One region of the Paenibacillus sp. YYML68 genome, then DNA from elsewhere that is predicted to be linked to it. Evidence: riboswitches for the same ligand, from Rfam matches in the RefSeq annotation. Region 1 holds a riboswitch; each other region holds the start of a gene.
What was found. A riboswitch is a leader RNA that binds a small molecule or an ion and turns the genes downstream of it on or off. The one in region 1 is predicted to bind cyclic di-AMP.

Region 1 (6,210 bases):
TACCTCGAGGTTGATTTCCCATCCGACCAGTCGTATGATGTGTATCGACCGGGGGAGCAAGACGAGAAGCTGCCTATTCTGTTGCTAGATGCAGCTGACAGACTGACTGAAATTTCCCATAAATCTGAAATTGTTCGCTCCATCAGCGGTATTCAGATGGGGAAGTATCACTTATATTACCCGCAAGACCTTCTCTTGAAGCATGCGTCCCGATTGGATGAGGCCACGCGTCGTCTGCTCGGTCTTGTCGAAGATCAATAGCTACATATATGAAATGGAATAGGGGTTGTATTAAAGATGCTGATCGACACTCATGCTCATCTGAATGCGGAGCAATTCGATGAAGACCGACAAGAAGTGATCGCGCGTGCACAACAGAATGGAATTCGTCGAATTATCAATGTCGGATTCAATCGAGAGACGATTCCGACTTCGCTGGCGCTTGCGGAGCAGTACGATTTCATCTACTCGACGGTCGGCTGGCATCCGACCGATGCGATCAATATGAAGGATGGCGATCTGGAATGGCTCGAGTCGCTGTGCGCACACGAGAAGGTCGTAGCGATCGGCGAGATTGGACTCGATTATTACTGGGATACGTCGCCCAAGGATGTTCAGGACCGCGTGTTCCGGGAGCAGATTCGGCTTGCCCGCAAGGTGAAGCTGCCGATTGTTATCCATAATCGTGACGCACATCATGACGTCGTCGAGACGCTCCGTGAGGAGAAGGCTTCAGAGGTCGGTGGCGTCATGCACTGCTTCTCTGGCAGCTGGGAGACGGCGAAGCAGTGTCTGGATCTCAATTTTTATATTTCGTTCGGAGGGCCAGTCACCTTCAAGAATGCGAAGCAGCCCAAGGAGGTGCTGGAGAAGGTGCCTCTGGATCGTCTGCTGATCGAGACGGATGCTCCATACTTAGCCCCACATCCGTATCGTGGAAAGCGGAATGAATCGTCCTATGTTCGGCTCATTGCAGAGACTGCGGCAGAGATTAAAGGGCTTTCATTGGAGGAGCTTGCGGAGATCACAACTCGTAATGCCACTAAGTTATTTAACCTCAAAACGAGTGAAATGACTCAAAAATGAGGGTATGAGGACGACTGTTTTTTATCACGAAACAAGAGAATGCGAGATAATGAGCAATAATCGAAGGCTTGAGCGAGAAATAGGTGTGTTGGTTGCGATTTCAATTCGAAATTTGGTCCAAATTGAACGAAAATGATTCTTTTTCGGCGTGTTTGTATACTTTACAATTAAACCCCTCGCATCGTAAACTCAGTATTAACTTCATACGATTTACCAAGCTTCCAATATCGCTGAGTTTCCGAAAGGGAAACGGGGGAACCGCAGCTTCAAGCCGAATCGGGCTGGGCTGTAACAATTGGGGTGAATCTCGGACGCCTTCAAGAGGTCCGGGTAGGGCGACTCTCAAGTCCGAATCCGTCAGCTAACCTCGTAAGCGTTTAGAGAGAGGTAACGCATTGTCGTGCGCTTTATTTTCATTTGGATCAAATGAGTATAAAAGTCACGGGAAGGTTCCTCTTCTCCGCTGACTTTTTTTGTGCTGTCCTCCATGGGAGGCGGCGCGGGCATGCTCATAAGTGATCCTTCCAAAGCGGGGGTGAACGAGGCAGGCAAGTCGGCTCTGATGTCAGTAGCAAACGTTGGTAATGACAGTCATAACAATTTACCAAGTCGCGTCAGATCTTATCATGCATAACACTCGATGGCGAGGCTTTAAGGAGGACGGAACAAGTGGGAGCTGGATCACTAGAGCAACCCCATGAAAGACGATCATCCAGCATGACCTTCGCACTGCGATGGGCGCATGAAAACTTGCGTATGATTACGATAATTGCACTACTTTCATTCGCTATGGCTTTCATGTTCTTGATGATGTTGCACGGTACCGCGATTAAGCGCGTATCGGTCGTTGTAGACGGACAGGAGCTTATGTTCCAAACCCGGCAAGGGGAGCTGCAACGAATACTGGATGAGCAAGGCATAACGGTCAGTGAGCACGATCGATTATCGCATTCGCTGGATGCGGCGATTCAATCGGGCGATCGGATTACGATTACACGCACGACACCTGTACAGCTTACAGCTGACGGAGAGACCCGAACGATCTACACAGCGGGTACAACGGTGGAAGAGGCGCTAGCGGACTTGAACGTAACGCTCGGTGAGCACGATAAGGTAATGCCGGCGAAGGATGCGGAGCTTACGGCGAACGCAGCGGTTCAGGTCGTGCGCGTAACGAAGGAGCTCGGCGAGGTCGAGGAGAAGGTCGCATTCGACATCGTTAAGAAGAACGAGCCCAAGCTGCTCAAGGGCAAGGAACAGGTCGTACAGGAAGGTCAGGAAGGCATCGTTATTAAGCAGCTGGAGAAAGTATATGAGGACGGCGTGCTCGTCTCCGAGCAGGTTGTCGAAGAGAAGGTTCAGCAGGAAAGCAAGCAGCGGATCGTCGCGGTCGGAACGAAAAATCCGGTCGTTGCTTTGTCAAGCTCCTCGCCCAATGTGGATGAGGTGATGAAGAATGGCATCAACTTCGGTTATAAGCAAGTGATTAAGAACTTTACCTTAACCGGTTATTCAGCCGGACCCGCGTCGACTGGCAAGGATGTCAATCATCCGCAGTACGGCGTAACTTCATCAGGTGCGAAAGTGACAGAAGGTCGTACCATTGCAGTAGACCCTAAAGTAATTCCGATCGGCTGGTGGGTATATATCGAAGGCCTCGGCTTCCGCCGTGCGGAGGATACGGGCAGTGCCGTGAAAGGAAACAAGATCGACGTTTATTTCGACAGTCATAACTATGCCAGCCGCTTCGGTACGAAGAGTGGCTACACGGTATACATTATCGGCCCGAAGAAGCCGTCGGCGAATTAGGAGCTTGCAATTGGGCAAGACTAGATTCATTATAGATATAAAGTCAGCAGGTGAAGAAGAGGTGCCTCAGGCGGCCTCTTCTTTTGCTTGTTTATGCAGAAAGGAAGCAAGACGTGATGATCAAGGAGCTAATTGTAGTGGAGGGCAAGGACGATACGACGGCGATCAAGCGGGCAGTAGAGGCCGATACGATCGAAACGGGCGGCTCGGCCATTAATGACGCCGTGATTCGGCGCATACGGCTTGCACAGGAGCGTCGGGGAGTGATCGTGTTCACGGACCCGGACCATGCGGGCGAGCGCATTCGCAAAATTATCGCCAAGGCGGTGCCGGGCGTGAAGCACGCGTTCCTGACACAGAGCGAGGCGACCAGCAAGGGCGATATCGGCGTCGAGAATGCCTCGGTCGAGTCCATTCGAGAGGCGCTGTCGAAGGTGCGTACGGATACGCAGGCGAGCGAGTCGCTAATCGAATGGGAGGATCTGATGGATGCCGGTCTCATCGTACATCCGCAGGCGGCCTCTAGACGCCTGCTCGTAGGCAATAAGCTAGGTATTGGCTATTGCAACGGCAAGCAGTTCTATAATCGGTGCCGGATGTTCCAGATTACGCGTGAGGAATTCGAAGCGGCGGCGCGTGATCTGTACGATGCGGACCAGGAGGGGGCGGCACAATGAATCGTGAGGACATACAACCGGCAACAGCCCAAGGCGAGGTCTTGGACATCGCCTCACCGAAGCGGACGAAGGAGCTGCTGCAGAGGCATGATCTGACGCTGAAGAAGAGTCTGGGTCAGAACTTCCTGATTGATCCTAATATATTGAACAAAATCGTCGGTGCGGCCGACCTCGACCCGTCGAAGGGCGCATTCGAGATCGGGCCGGGCATCGGCGCCTTAACGCAGCAGCTGGCAAAGCGGGCGGCGAAGGTCGTCGCGGTCGAGATCGACCAGCGGCTGCTGCCGCTGCTAGAGGAGACGCTTGCGCCTTATCCGCACGCTCAGGTCGTCCATGGCGATGTGCTGGATGTCGATCTGCATGCTTTGTTCCGCGAGCATTTCAACGGGCTGGAGAAGGTGAGCGTAGTGGCGAACCTGCCGTATTACGTCACAACGCCGATTCTGATGAAGCTGCTGGAGGAGCGTCTGCCGCTCGAGAACATCGTCGTCATGATTCAGAAGGAGGTCGCCGAGCGGATGGCTGCGAAGCCTGGCGGCAAGGAGTATGGCTCGCTTAGCATCGCGGTTCAGTACTACTGCGTGCCTGAGGTCGTGACGATCGTGCCGCACACCGTGTTCATCCCGCAGCCGAATGTTGATTCGGCGGTCATCAAGCTGGCTGTACGGGAGCGTCCCCCTGTTGAGGTCGATGATGAGGCATTCTTCTTCGAGGTCATTCAGGCGAGCTTCGTTCAGCGGCGCAAGACACTGTACAACAATCTCTCCGCGAAGTACTTCACGAAGGAAACGAAGCCGGAGCTGGAGCAGCTGCTCCACGGAATCGGTATCGAGCCGTCAAGGCGCGGTGAGACGCTCTCGATGGAGGAGTATGCCAAGCTGGCCGCGGCGCTGGCTGCCTATCTGAAGCGATAGCGGGTGAGCCTCGCTACGGTGCTCTAGGGAATTGGGCGGATTGCCTGCACCAATTGCCTATACACGCCATACGATAGACGAGGAGGCGATGCAGCCATGAAACAGGGAGACCTGGTCACTCGGAAATCGTATGGTGGTGACATTATTTTCAAAATCCAAGAAGTCCGCAGTCAATATGCGGTGCTCCGCGGGGTCGAGCTTCGCCTGCTGGCGGATGCGCCCTTGCTCGATTTGGAGATGAGCCACCAGCTCGATAGCTATCACGATACGGCCATGCTGCGGCCGAAGTGGCTTGATCGGATGCGTCAGCAGGATACGGCAGCTGCGATGCCGCAGCAGAGCTGGACAGGGGCGGAGCAGCCAGCTTCGGGCGGTGCGCTTACGCCGCTGCCTAAGCCTAAGGTGAAGCCTGTCTACTTCGACATGCCCGGCAAGGTGCTTCACCTCGACGGTGATCCGAATTACTTGCGTAAATGTATGAATCTGTACGGAGAGCTGAGGGTGCCGGCTGAGGGCTATTATGTAGCGGAAGCGAATATGCCTGATGCGGTGTATCGGCTGCTTCCGCAGGTGAGACCTGACATTCTGGTCCTTACAGGCCATGACGGTATATTGAAAAATCGCGCAGGCGCCGATATTACGCAGCTCAGCAGCTATAAAAACTCGCACAATTTCGTGAACGCGGTGCGTGTCGCCAGACAGTTTGAAAAAAATCGAGACGCCCTTACGATCATTGCCGGTGCATGTCAATCGCACTTCGAGGCGCTGCTGCAGGCCGGTGCGAACTTTGCCAGCTCGCCAGCCCGGGTGCTCATACATGCGCTCGACCCGCTGTGCGTGGCGGCTAAGGTTGCGTTCACTCCAATACGGGACACTGTGAATATACTCGATGTCATCGGTTTAACATACAGTGGCTTGGAGGGGTTAGGCGGTGTCGAGTCGCTTGGCAGCTACCGCCGGGGAGTGCCCAAATTGCCATATTTGAATTCGAATTAAGCGCCTAGCAGGCGCTTTTTTTAATATCTTTGTGTACATAATAAGCGCGTAGAGAAAATAAAGTTCGACACCATTCGCGAAAACCGCCAAAACTCGCTTTTCAGGCGCGAATAATTAAAGAAAATAATAATTGACATTTAATTTGTCCCGCTGATATAATATTCGGCTTAAATTGACATACTACCTGTGTTGCGTTATAATCTAACAGGAAAGAGGTGGTAGTGGACAATGGCTAAAAATTCGCTATTGGAGATCAAACGTTGTTTGGAACCTCATGTCGGGCAAAAGATAATGCTAAAGGCGAACGGCGGCCGCCGCAAAACGGTTGAACGTTCAGGTGTCTTGGAGGAAACCTACCCTTCCGTTTTTATTGTCAAGCTGGATCAAGAACAGCAATCCTTCAAGCGCGTTTCGTACAGTTACGCGGATATTTTGACGGAATCCGTCGAAGTTACAGTATGTCAAGACGACGGGGAATTGCGTATTACCATACAGCAATAAGCTACATAAGGGCGGTTGACCGTGGCAGCGGTCAGCCGTTTTTGTTGTCGCCGCAACATTGTACAATCATTGTACCCACATGAAAAGGGTTTATTCTTTTTTCGAAGAAAATGATGGTCAGAGTCCGATATGCATGGAATTGTGTCCTTGGCGCATACTACATCACAACCTTAAAGCTACAAAACGCTAAGGGAGGTTCATATATGGGACGCAGACGAAGAGGCGTA
Region 2 (6,210 bases), 400 kb from region 1:
CAATGGCCGTCACTAATGCTTCCTCCGGAAGCTCGGCATGTCTGATCTGCTTACCCTCGACGGGAGAGTTCTCCTCGACATCGATCTCGATAATCTCCGCATTCGTCCTTCCGATCGATACGAGCTCCAGAGTGTGCGGAACGGTCGCTTTTTTACCACCTAATAGTCCTAGCTTGTCAGCTAATAATGACACTGTTGAGCCTTGCACCAAGGCCGACGTGAGAACGACGAAGAATACGACATTGAAGATCAGCTGGCTGTTATCGATTCCTGCGATCATCGGATAGGTGGCGAGTACAATCGGTACGGCTCCCCGCAAGCCCGCCCAAGAGATGAACGTGATCTCCTTGAGGCTGAATTTCGTGAAGATCATACTTGCGAACACGCCGATTGGCCTTGCTACGAACATCAGTAGAATCGATAAGCCTAACCCTTGCCAGATGACGGAGAGCAGCTGATTCGGGAACACGAGCAGCCCCAGTAATATGAACATCAGAATCTGCATCATCCAAGCGAAGCCTTCGTTAAACCGGAAGATCGAGTGCCGATACGTAAGATCCGAGTTGCCGACGAGAACAGCCATCACGTAGACGGCTAGTAAGCCGCTTCCTTGGAGCATCGCTGTTCCGCTGTAGGTCAGAACGGCAAGCGCCATCGACAGCACCGGGTACAACCCTGACGAGTCGAGATTAATTTTGTTAATCATCCATACAGATAACTTACCTAAGAGTACACCCATCACAAGTCCTAAGCCCATCTGCCACACGAAGCCCCAGATGAGCGACATCAAGCTGGCATCCGGGTACTGAATCAATTCGATCAGCGAGATGGTCAAGAAGATCGCCATCGGGTCATTCGTTCCCGACTCGGCCTCCAGCGTCGCCGTCAGCTTCGGACGAATGTTCTTGTTCCCGAGGACAGCGAATATTGCCGCGGCATCGGTGGACCCGACGATTGCACCGAAGAGCAGCCCTTCCAGCCAAGACAATCCAAGTATGTACTTGGCAAGCACGCCGATAATGACGGTCGTAATCAACACGCCCACTGTCGCTAGCGTAGCTGAGGGACCGATCACCTGCTTCACATTGCTCCATTTCGTCTGAAGTCCGCCTTCGAACAAAATGACGATCAACGCCACAATTCCGAACAATTGCGTCAGGTAGGCGCTGTCATAGTAAATAAACTTACTCAGCACCATGCCCACTGCAATAAAGAACACAAGAGACGGCACGCCGAGCCGAGATGAGAACTTCGTGGTGATGACGCCCACAATTAATAATGTAGAGAAAAGTAAGATCGAGCTATCGACTGTAAATGGCACCCCTGGACCTCCTCACCGCACCTGTTGAGCGAAATATGCTGCTAATCCATCACGAGCTTCCGCGGATCTGCTTCTATATATTGTACCATTACAGGTAAAGGTAGGCACGTCTTTCAGCATAAACGGGCATAATCATTTCCATTTTCAACCCATGGATATTTTTGCGTATTGCTTCATAAGGAACGCTTATGATAAATTCATTTAAGCCGAATCGCACAGGCTTCTTCATGCTGCTCGTACGGGGGACTCTTTACTTGGGGTGAATGGCAGTTGACATGCGCTTGAATCTTCCTTGCGCACAAGACGGCCTAGGGAAATCCTCTTCCCGAACCCGACAACTAACCTCGGAGGCTTATATAGGAGGGATACAATTGCATACTTCTGTGAAAAAAATGCTGCTCGCAGCTTTATTGGTGCTGCCTGCTGCTCTATATTCACCATCTGGCACCTATGCAGCAGTACAGACGGATATTAAAGTACAGATCAACGACAAGCTCGTTCAATTCCAGGACGCCAAGCCTGTTGTCGTCGACAATTCGAAGCTGCAGGTGCCAGCACGTACAATTGTGGACGAGCTCGGCTATAGCCTTGAATGGCAAATGGACGGTCAACAAATAACCGTCACCATTCAGAACGAAGAGACAAGCTTGACGCTGACAACCGGCGAGAAGGTCATCTCTGTCAACGAGCAGACCACCGAAGTCGAGAGTGCGCCGCGCCTCGTCGACGGACGCGTCTATGTCCCTTTCCGACTCATCTCCGACACCTTCGGAGCGACGACGCAATGGGATGCGACGAACCGAATCGCGATTCTTGGCACAGACGGACGCTATTACGCTCCGGCGTGGTACCGACCACTAATCAATAACCGCACGTTTACGAAGGTAATCAAAGCTAAGGCGTCCGCTTACACCGCTACTCCATTAGAGAACGGCGGTTATGCAGCGCTTGATTATATGGGTAACACGTTGAGTCTAGGCACCGTCGCTGTCGATCCGTCTGTCATTCCGCTCGGCAGTCAAGTATATATCGAAGGCTATACGCATGAAGGGCTACCGGTCGGCGGCATGTTCGGTACAGCTACCGATACCGGTGGTGCGATTAAGGGCAACAAGGTCGACATCTTCGTCCCACAGTCCAGAGATCAAGCTTGGCGCTTCGGCATTCAAGATGTGAAGGTTTACGTATTAGCTCCTTAAACTTGTTAAGTGAAGTGAAGCAGATTAGCTGATAACAGCTAGCCTGCTTTTTTAGCTAGACCAGGTACCTATCACGGCTTCAATACAACCTTAATACATCCATCCTTCTTCCCGTCAAAAAGCTCATACATCCGCGGCGCATCCGACAAGCTCGCCCGATGTGTAATAATGTCCGTCGGGTCCAGCTTGTTCGTCGTGATAAGCTCATACAAGTGCGGCATGTAGTGAATGACCGGAGCTTGGCCCATCTTCAATACGATGTTGCGTGCGAACAAGTCTCCTAGCGGAAACGCATTATACCGCAGCCCATATACGCCGATGAGCTGGATCGTACCGGTCTTCCTCACAGCCTGCGACGCAATTTGGATCGCTCCCATCGAACCGCCTTGAAGCATGAGCGCTGTCTCGATCTTCTCCACCAACGTCATCTTCCCATCCATCCCGACACAATCGATCACGACCTCGGCGCCGCCGCCTGTTAGCTCCTTCAGGTAGCTTCCGATGTTCGCTTCCTTCTCGAAGTTAACAATCTCAACCCCGTTCACGCGCTTCGCATGCTCCAGCCGATAGTTGATGTAATCGACCGCGATGACGCGCTTCGCCCCCTTCATCCAAGCGAACTTCTGTGTCAGCAGACCGACAGGACCACAGCCGAGCACAATAACCGTATCCCCCGGCTTGACGCCTGCGTTATCCACTCCCCAGTAGGCGGTCGGAATAATGTCAGAGAGGAACAGCAGCTTCTCATCCTCAAGCTCACAGCTCTCTGGAACCTTGAACGGCACGAAGTTGCCATATGGCACTCTTAAGTATTCAGCCTGCCCCCCAGCATAGCCACCGAACGTATCCGAATAACCGAAGTACGCACCGACCTCTCCGTTCGGATTCGCATTATCGCATTGACTCTCCTGCTGATGCTGGCAGTAGAAGCATTGGCCGCACGCAATATTGAACGGAATAATGACCCGATCACCTTTTTTCACATGGGTAACATCAGGTCCGACTTCCTCCACAATGCCCATCGGCTCATGGCCTATAACGAAGTTCTTGGGCATATTGGGAACCATCCCGTGATACAGGTGCAGGTCAGAGCCGCATATGGCCGTGCTCGTCAGTCTAATGATTAGGTCATCGCGCTTCTCGATCATCGGGTCCTGTACGTCCTTGACCATTATTTTTTGAATCCCTTGATACGTAACGGCTTTCATGTCAGGCTCCTTCTTGTTTTTGCGTGTAATATGCCACCCGACTAGCCGTTGTATTCAGATACAGGATATAGAAGCAATAACACCTTAATATTTCCAATGTATACATATATAAGCCGAACGATGCACGACTACAACAATATCTTATATGGATTCGACAAAACATATAAACTTATTCGACATACTCCTGAAGTATAATATAGACGTAGTGCTGAAATACCATTTATCTAGGCGGGGGAACTTCATATTTTGTCGGTTCATCGCGAATCCCCAAGATGCATATGTACGACCACCAAGGAGGAATGTAAAGTGAAGAAGAAAGTGTCCGCTTTATTAGCAGAGCATTTCAATCGTTGGGGAATTACACATGTGTTCGGCGTACCGGGTAAAGCGGTATGTCCGTTGTTGTTCGAGCTCGAAAACGAAAATGTGACCTTCGTCCTCAGCCGACATGAAGCTGGTGCAGGTTATCAGGCTTCCGGCTATGCACTCACACACCAATCACTGGGTGTAGCTGTAGGCACGACTGGTCCAGGCGGTACGAACCTACTCACAGCAGCCGCGCAGGCCAAAGCATATCATCTGCCGGTTCTATTCATTACGGGTCATCAGCCCATTGAAGCTACAGGCAAAGCCCAAGGGCAAGATTCGAGCCAATTCGGTACGGACCTGACACGAATGTTCGAGCCTGTGACCTTGTTCAGCGCACGTATAGAGCGTAAGGAGCAACTTATGCTATACTTAAGGCACGCGATTGAGCAGGCTATGACTGGCAAGCGAGGACCTGTTCATCTCTCAATCCCTTACGATGTCTATATGGAAGAGGTCGAATCGTTCTATATTCCGCTGCCCACGGATATTCCTTCTGTCGTGTCGTCCGATATTGAGAACGTCGTACCATTGATCAACAATGCCAAGAAGCCGGTTCTTTTTATAGGCAAGGGCGTCGGCATTGCAGGTGCTTATGAAGAAGTGCGACAAGTCGCCGAAGGCTGGAACATTCCTGTTATCACTACTCCATGTGGCAAAGGCGCCTTCCCTTCTACTCATCCGCTAAGCTTAGGCGGTTTTGGCCTTGGAGGGACCGAGGATGCGTCCCACTATTTAAGATCCGGTACGGACCTCATGATCGTCATTGGTACGAAGCTCAGCGATATGTCTCTAGCCGGCTTTACTCCTGAGATGTACCCACACTCTGTTCTGCACTTCGATTGTGATGTAACCTTTACAGGCAAATCGATTCCCGTTCCTAGCAAGGTTGTTCTTGGCGATGCAAAAGCCAACCTACAGAAACTACTCCAAGTGGCCACCCCTCCATACTGTACAACCTTCTCGGAAGTCGCAGCGACATTAACCGAGCCAGATTCCAGCGAAGCTCCAATTACAACAGCTCTTACAGCCAAACAAACGGTCAAAACCATGCGCGCCCTCTTACCCCAAGATTCGATTCTGTTCGGGGATGATGGAAGTCATACGTTCTATGCAGTTCGTCATTTTGATATTTACGAGCCAGGCACCTTCTTCTTCGATGACGTGTTTGGTGCGATGGGACATGCGATCGGGTTCGCGATCGGAGCGAAGATCGGTGCTCCTGACCGGACGATCGTATGCTTAACAGGGGATGGCTGTACATTTATGCACGGCACTGAGTTTTCCACAGCAAGGAATCATCACATTCCCGTTATCTTCATCGTTCTGAACAACGGTCAGCTCGATATGGTCGAGAAGGGCATGTCTTATTCTACAGGCCGGTCCGTAGGAACTATCTATGAGACCAGGCTCGACGTAGCTCAATTTGCCGCATCCATGGGCGTCCCATCGTTCCGCTGCACAACAGAGCATGAACTGGCAGAAGCGATCACATCCTCCTTGAATGCCGATGGTCCTGTCGTTATTGAGGCCATTGTGGATCCCAAGGAGGTTCCGCCAACACTGTCCAGAGTCGTGCAGCTGAAATAAGGAGGGAGTATACGAATATGAACACACGTTTTGACCGTGGAATGGAGACGTTGCGCAAATTATCGGGCGGACAAGGAACAGACCCTCTGGATAGCATCAAGCGCTTCAGTCCCGATTTCTATCATATGATCATTGAATTCGGCTTTGGCGATGTGTACTCTCGTACCCAGCTTGATCTGAAGCAGAGGAATCTGCTGACTCTGTCTTCCTTGATTACACAAGGAGCCGAGGGGCAGCTGCCCTTCCATCTGAATGCGGCATTGAATGTGGGATTGACTCCAGAAGAGATTGTCGAGGTCATTATGCACTGTACCGCGTATGCCGGATTCCCTAAGGGCTGCGGAGCGCTTGCCGTAGCGATGAAGTTTTTCCAAGAGCGTAATATTTCGTTAACCAAAGAATACGCCCTACGTTAATTATCACACCGGGAGGTCCTTCATGACCACAGCCACTATAGCCAGTTCCAATGTACCAACTACGCTGCTCGACATCTATGAACGTCTCAGCTCCAAGCTGCTGACCTACA
Region 3 (6,210 bases), 3.5 Mb from region 1:
CGAGATCCTTAAGCGAGCGTCCATCAAGACAGCTCGGCACCGTCAGCTCGGCGATCGTATAATCCTTCGACAGCTCGATATAGTCGAGCAGGTTCGGGGAGACGAGCTGGTGAGCGACGCGGATGCCCATATCCCGCTCCGGGAAGATGACGCGGTCGGCGCCGATCTTCTGCAGCACCTTGCCGTGCAGCTCGGAGAGCGCCTTGCCGACGACATTTTTCACCCCGACATCCTTCAATAATATAGTAGTTAGAATGCTGGCCTGTATATCGTCGCCGATCGCCACGACCACACTGTCGAAGTTACGCAGGCCTAGCGATCGAATCACATCCTCATCTGTGGAATCAGCCGCGACGACGTGAGTGAGCACACTGCTCATCTCCTCGACGGCCTCCTCGTCCTTATCGATGCCGAGCACCTGGTAGCCTAGCTTGATGAGCTCCTTGGCAAGACTGGAGCCGAAGCGCCCCAGTCCGATGACGGCGTATTGACTGCGTTTCATCGCTGATATCCCCTATCCGATCGTTATTTTCCCTTCCGGGTATCGATACAATTCCTTCTCCGCCTTCGGTCCGAGCGCATAGGCGAGCGTCAAGGGACCAAGACGGCCGATGAACATCGTGAGTGCGATCATCACCTTGCCGACATCGCTCAGCATAGGCGTCAGCCCCATCGATAAGCCGACTGTGCCGAATGCGGACGTCACCTCGAACAGGATCATCAGGAAGTGACGATCCTCAGTCGTCGACAGCACCATCGTCACGAAGATGACGACGAACAAGGCAATCATCGTGATCGTAATCGCCTTCAGCAATCGATCCTTGCCGAGACGGTTATGGAAGAAGACGATGTCCTCCTTGCCTCGCACCATCGCAATAATCGCCCCGACCAACGTTGTGAACGTCGTCGTCTTAATGCCACCACCCGTCGAGCCGGGTGAAGCTCCGATGAACATGAGGAATATGATGAAAAATTGGGTCGCCTGACGCATCGCCGCAATGTCTAATGTATTGGCGCCTGCGGTGCGGGGGGTAACGGATTGGAAGATCGACGCTAATAGCTTACCATCCCAATCGAGCGCACCGAGCGTCCTCGCATTCGTGAACTCGAAGATGAAGATGACGACAGCTCCCACCGCGATCAGCACGCCGCTTGCCGTTAGCACGACCTTGGAATGCAGCGACAATCTGCGCAGCCGTCGGTAATCGAGCAGATCGGATAAGACGACGAAGCCGAGTCCGCCAAGTATGATGAGACAGATGGAGACGATATTGATCACATAATCGTCCGCGTAAGCGGTAATGCTGGCGAATGGACCTGTCACAAGTCCAAATAGATCGAAGCCCGCATTGTTGAAGAACGAGATCGCGTGAAATAGTCCGAAGCCGAGCGCCTGCAGCGGCTCCATGTCCATTGACCATCTCAAGGTGAAGACGACCGCCGCCGTGAGCTCAATCGTTAAGGAATAGATAATAACCTTGCGTATAAGCCGAACGATGCCTTCCATGCTGCCCTGATTCATCGCCTCTTGCAGAATGAGCCGTTCTTTGAGCGAGATGCGCTTCCTCAGCACGAAGGCGAACAGCGTCGACATCGTCATGAAGCCGAGTCCGCCGACTTGAATGAGCAGCACGATCACGATTTTACCGAACAGCGACCAATGCTGACCTGTGTCGACGACGACGAGGCCAGTTACGCACGTTGCCGACGTTGCGGTGAAGAACGCATCCAGGAACGGCGTGCCGTCCCCTGAGCTTGCGGCGATCGGCAGCGTAAGCAGCGTCGCACCGAGCAGAATGATCGCCGCGAACCCCAGCACCAAGATTTGCGGAGGGGTGAGCTCTATTTTTTTGGCTTGAAGCTTCATCCGGCACCTCTTCGGATTCATAATGGAACAGCAAAAAAGACACAGGGAACGAAACCCGGTGCCGTGCGTACAAGGTTCCTGTAACAAAAGCCTACGAGGTTAGCTGTCGGATTCGGATGTACAGGCACCCTATCTGTGCGCAGCTGCGTGGCTGGCACAAAATTCACCCCATCATTAGTGGTTCCCCCGTTTTCCATTGGAAATTCGGCTCAATATTTAATTAGGCAGCTGCTGCAAATTCATATGAGATGAATTATACGGCGGTTTCGAACGAAGTACAAAGCCATTTTAGAACGAAAAGAGAGGTAATTCGCAATAATACGACAGATGTAAGCGCTCCTATCTGGTCGGCGCGTCACTTTGCTTGTTTTTACCTGCGCTTGCTCATGTTATCATGACTCTATAGGGGAAGCATGGAAAAAGTTATAGCCGAATACAATAGGTCGATGAACAAAATAAGGACAAGGAGTGCGACTATGCCTGCCAAATTACAAGCCCGTCCCCCGCTGCTGCTCGCCGTGCTCGGAATCATCTTATATATCGGGCTTGCCTACCTGTCTCCGCTGCTGGAGCCGGAGGACCGTGCTCCCGAGAATGCTGTGCAGACACCGGCCATCTCGAAGCAGGAGGCGGCTGTGCTTGCCTCAGACTTCATTCGTCAGCGCTTCGAGCTGTCTGACACGGCCAAGGTGGAGACGCTGTTCCAGTCGCACACTGTACGCAGCGGCTACCTGCAGCATGCTGGCCTCGAGGAGGAATATGAGAAGAAGTACGGCGAGCAGTTCCCGATCGATTACTTCGAGGTTGAAATAACGGACGACGCACTGTCGCGCAATTATTATGTTGGGGTCAATTACACGACGAAGCACATATTCAGCTATAGCGCGTGGAAGGACGCTGCTGCGAAGTCAGGCGCACTGCCTGCCGCCTCAGAGGCTTCACCTGCGGCTGCAGGCGAGAAGGCGCTGCGAGATATGGGCTATGACCCAGCCGCCTTCACGCTACAGGACAGCGGCCGACCATCTGAGGACTACGGGCTCGTCTACGTCAGCCGTTCGATTGTCGTCGGCGAGGCTCCGCTTGAGCTGCACCTCGGCTACGAGAACGGCCGCATCACCTCGTTCCGCCCGGCGTTCCCGCCTCCTGATAGCTTCCTGACGTGGCAGGAGGCGCAGGACGAGCGCTCCGGACGAATGACACAGATCAGCCTGCTCGGGTCGCTGTTGCTGTCCTTGACTGCTCTCATCCTCGTTATTCGGCACAGACGGCACATCACGTTCTCACGCGGCTTGATGCTCACCCTAGTCTTCCTCGGCATCTATGTGATGAACAACTTCAACATGCTGCCTTCGTTCCGCACGATGCACAATACGGGGCCATCCGAGCCGAACGCGTTGCTGTACCTGTGGATCATGAACATCTATGTAACGCTGATGGCGCTATCGACCTACTTCGCGCTGCTTGCCGGACGGAAGCTGTGTCTGGATACCGAAGTGGAGCCGCTGCCGGCATGGAGAGACGAACAGTTCGGCGGCCAAGTGTACCTCGCGATGAAGGATGGTTATATCATCGGCCTGTTCATCCTTGGCGTGCAGCAGGCGCTCTTCTTCGCAGGCTCGTACAGCTTCGATATATGGGCAGTTTCTGACCCTGGCAGCTCCGTCTACAATATGCGCATTCCCGAGCTGTTCCCGCTGCTCGCCTGGTCAGCTGCGATCTCTGAGGAGGCCGTATACCGACTGCTGGGCGTGACGCTCCTGCTCAAGCTGACGCGCAGCCCGTTCGTTGCGGTGCTGCTGCCGAGCATCCTATGGGCAATGAGCCATACGCAGTATCCGATCTACCCGGTCTATACGCGGCTGATCGAGGTGTCGGTCATCGGCGTCATCTTCGGCTATGTATTCCTGCGCTACGGCTTCCTGACGGCCGTCTTCGCGCATGCGACGATGGACAGCATCCTGATGGGGCTGTCGCTCGTCTACAGCGGCGACGAACGCGAAGCGGCTGCAGGGATCGTCTACTTCTTCGTCCCTGCAGCCGCCGGCTGGATCATCTATAAGATTCATTCGAGGCTCAAGCGTCGGCCTCCAGGGGAGCAGCCTCCACGTGCGATGGAGCCTCCTCTAGAGCCTCGTCTTCCGTAGCATCCGACTCGCCCTCACCGTTCAGCGACGCCAGAATGTGACGGGCGAGCTTCTCACCGATTCCAAGAGGCTTGAAGTCTTCGACTGAAGCCTCTTTAATTTTGCGCAGCGAGCCGAAGTGCTTCAGCAACGCCTTGCGCCGCTTCTCGCCGACGCCCTCGATCGCATCGAGCGCCGACACCGTCATCGACTTCGCCCGCGTCTCGCGGTGGAACGTAATGGCGAACCGGTGCACCTCGTCCTGAATACGCTGCAGCAGGTAGAACTCTTGGCTGTCGCGCGGCAGCGGCACGACCTCCGCAGGATCGCCGAGCAGCAGCTGTGCCGTCTTATGCTTGGCATCCTTCACGAGTCCGCACACCGGAACGGCGTACAGCCCGAGCTCGTTGTGCAGCACGTCGATCGCCGCCGACAGGTGCCCACGCCCGCCGTCAATGACGATTAGGTCAGGCAGCTTGAGCCCTTCCTTCAATACGCGCTCATAACGGCGGCGCACGACCTCCCGCATCGTCTCGTAGTCATCCGGTCCCTGCACCGTCTTGACCTTATACTTGCGGTACTCCTTGCGGTCCGGCTTGCCGTCAGTGAAGACGACCATCGCCGACACCGGATCGGAGCCTTGAATGTTCGAGTTGTCGAACGCCTCGATGCGATGAATCGTGCCAGTGCCGATGTAAGCCCCAAGATTCTCGACGGCGTGGATCGTCCGCTCGGCGTCGCGCTCGATCAGCTTGAACTTCTCCTCCAGCGCCACCTTGGCGTTGTCACACGCCATCTCGACCATGTTCTTCTTCAGCCCGCGTCGCGGGCTGTGCACCTTCACCTTCAGCCAGCTCTCGAGCGCCTCCTTGACGTCGGACTTCGGCTCAGCAGGCTCTTCTGTGGCATGCTCAGCAGCTGCGTCACGCGACTCAGTAGCCTTCACACCTACTTCACGCTCCAACTGACCGTCAGTCAGCCCCTCCGCAGTACCCGGACCCGCTGCTCTCGCCTCGACCGCCTCCTGCACACCTGCAGCCACCTCAGCGGCCGGCAGGAAGATCTCCTTCGGCAGCGCCGGGTTGTCGCTATAATATTGCGTCACGAACGTGACGAAGTCCTCGTACGCGTCCCCGTAATACGGGAACATCGACGCGTGGCGCTCGATCATTTTGCCTTGGCGCATATATAGAATCTGTACACACATCCAGCCCTTATCGACAGCGAAGCCGAATACGTCACGGTCCATCTTATCGGTCGTCGTAATCTTCTGCTTCTCCATCAGCGCGTCGATGTGCATAATCTGATCGCGCAGCTCCTTCGCCCGCTCGAAGTTCAGCTCCTCGGCCGCCTCGTGCATCTTCTGCCTCAGCTGCGTCTTAATCTCATCATGACCGCCGTTCAAGAATCGGGAGATCTCTCCGACCATCTGGTCGTACGTCTCCTTCTCCACCTCGAACTCACATGGCGCGATGCACTGCCCCATATGATAGTACAGGCATACCTTATCCGGTATAGTGCTGCACTTGCGCAGCGGATACAGCCGATCGAGCAGCTTCTTCGTCTCCTGCGCCGCGTACCCATTCGGATAAGGGCCGAAGTATTTCGCCTTGTCCTTCAGCACGCGCCGTGTCACCTCAAGCTTCGGATGACGCTCGTACGTAATTTTGATATATGGAAAAGACTTATCGTCCTTCAGCAATACGTTGTACCGCGGCATATGCTTCTTGATCAGGTTGCACTCCAGAATGAGTGCCTCCATGTTGCTCGCCGTCACGATATATTCGAAGTCGGTAATTTCGCTCACCAGCACCTGCGTCTTCGCCGTATGGCTGCCGGTAAAGTAAGACCGAAGCCGGTTGCGCAGCACCTTCGCCTTGCCGACGTAGATGATCGTCCCCTCGCGGTTCTTCATCAAGTAGCAGCCCGGCTGCTCCGGCACGAGCGACAGCTTCGTCTTGATCGCCTCCAGCGTCTTCCTCCGCTGCTCCGTTCCCCAGTCATCCTCATCGATGTTCATGCTTTCTACCTCCCCCGCATCACGCAAAAAAGCTCTTTTTCAGCATAGCAGAAAAAGAGCTTTTTCTCACGTTGTACGCAGGCTGCCAAATTATTGATGACGGCTGAGCACGTTCTTCAGTGCGTCCTTGGACTGGAAGCCGACAACCTTGTCAACCGGCTGGCCGTCCTTGAACACGATCAGCGTCGGGATGCTCATCA

Region 2: it holds a riboswitch for cyclic di-AMP, as region 1 does, so the genes downstream of both, PAE68_RS04710 (stalk domain-containing protein) here and PAE68_RS02825 (3D domain-containing protein) in region 1, are expected to answer to the same signal.
Region 3: it holds a riboswitch for cyclic di-AMP, as region 1 does, so the genes downstream of both, PAE68_RS18220 (TrkH family potassium uptake protein) here and PAE68_RS02825 (3D domain-containing protein) in region 1, are expected to answer to the same signal.

The regions. Positions count from the first base shown of each region.
Region 1 is NZ_BQYI01000001.1:639,854-646,063, forward strand. It holds gene PAE68_RS02815 (HD domain-containing protein) at 1-261, shown strand, start outside; gene PAE68_RS02820 (TatD family hydrolase) at 298-1,086, shown strand; cyclic di-AMP (ydaO/yuaA leader) riboswitch at 1,305-1,478, shown strand; gene PAE68_RS02825 (3D domain-containing protein) at 1,804-2,895, shown strand; gene rnmV (ribonuclease M5) at 3,012-3,572, shown strand; gene rsmA (16S rRNA (adenine(1518)-N(6)/adenine(1519)-N(6))-dimethyltransferase RsmA) at 3,569-4,486, shown strand; gene yabG (sporulation peptidase YabG) at 4,583-5,482, shown strand; gene veg (biofilm formation stimulator Veg) at 5,711-5,983, shown strand; partial or broken gene PAE68_RS02850 (small, acid-soluble spore protein, alpha/beta type) at 6,187-6,210, shown strand, end outside.
Region 2 is NZ_BQYI01000001.1:1,036,069-1,042,278, reverse strand. It holds gene PAE68_RS04715 (potassium/proton antiporter) at 1-1,321, opposite strand, end outside; cyclic di-AMP (ydaO/yuaA leader) riboswitch at 1,516-1,689, shown strand; gene PAE68_RS04710 (stalk domain-containing protein) at 1,693-2,520, shown strand; gene PAE68_RS04705 (zinc-dependent alcohol dehydrogenase) at 2,592-3,728, opposite strand; gene PAE68_RS04700 (thiamine pyrophosphate-binding protein) at 4,035-5,684, shown strand; gene PAE68_RS04695 (carboxymuconolactone decarboxylase family protein) at 5,702-6,100, shown strand; gene PAE68_RS04690 (methyl-accepting chemotaxis protein) at 6,123-6,210, shown strand, end outside.
Region 3 is NZ_BQYI01000001.1:4,095,834-4,102,043, forward strand. It holds gene PAE68_RS18215 (potassium channel family protein) at 1-502, opposite strand, end outside; gene PAE68_RS18220 (TrkH family potassium uptake protein) at 515-1,867, opposite strand; cyclic di-AMP (ydaO/yuaA leader) riboswitch at 1,941-2,087, opposite strand; gene PAE68_RS18225 (CPBP family intramembrane glutamic endopeptidase) at 2,344-4,011, shown strand; gene uvrC (excinuclease ABC subunit UvrC) at 3,941-6,010, opposite strand; gene trxA (thioredoxin) at 6,101-6,210, opposite strand, start outside.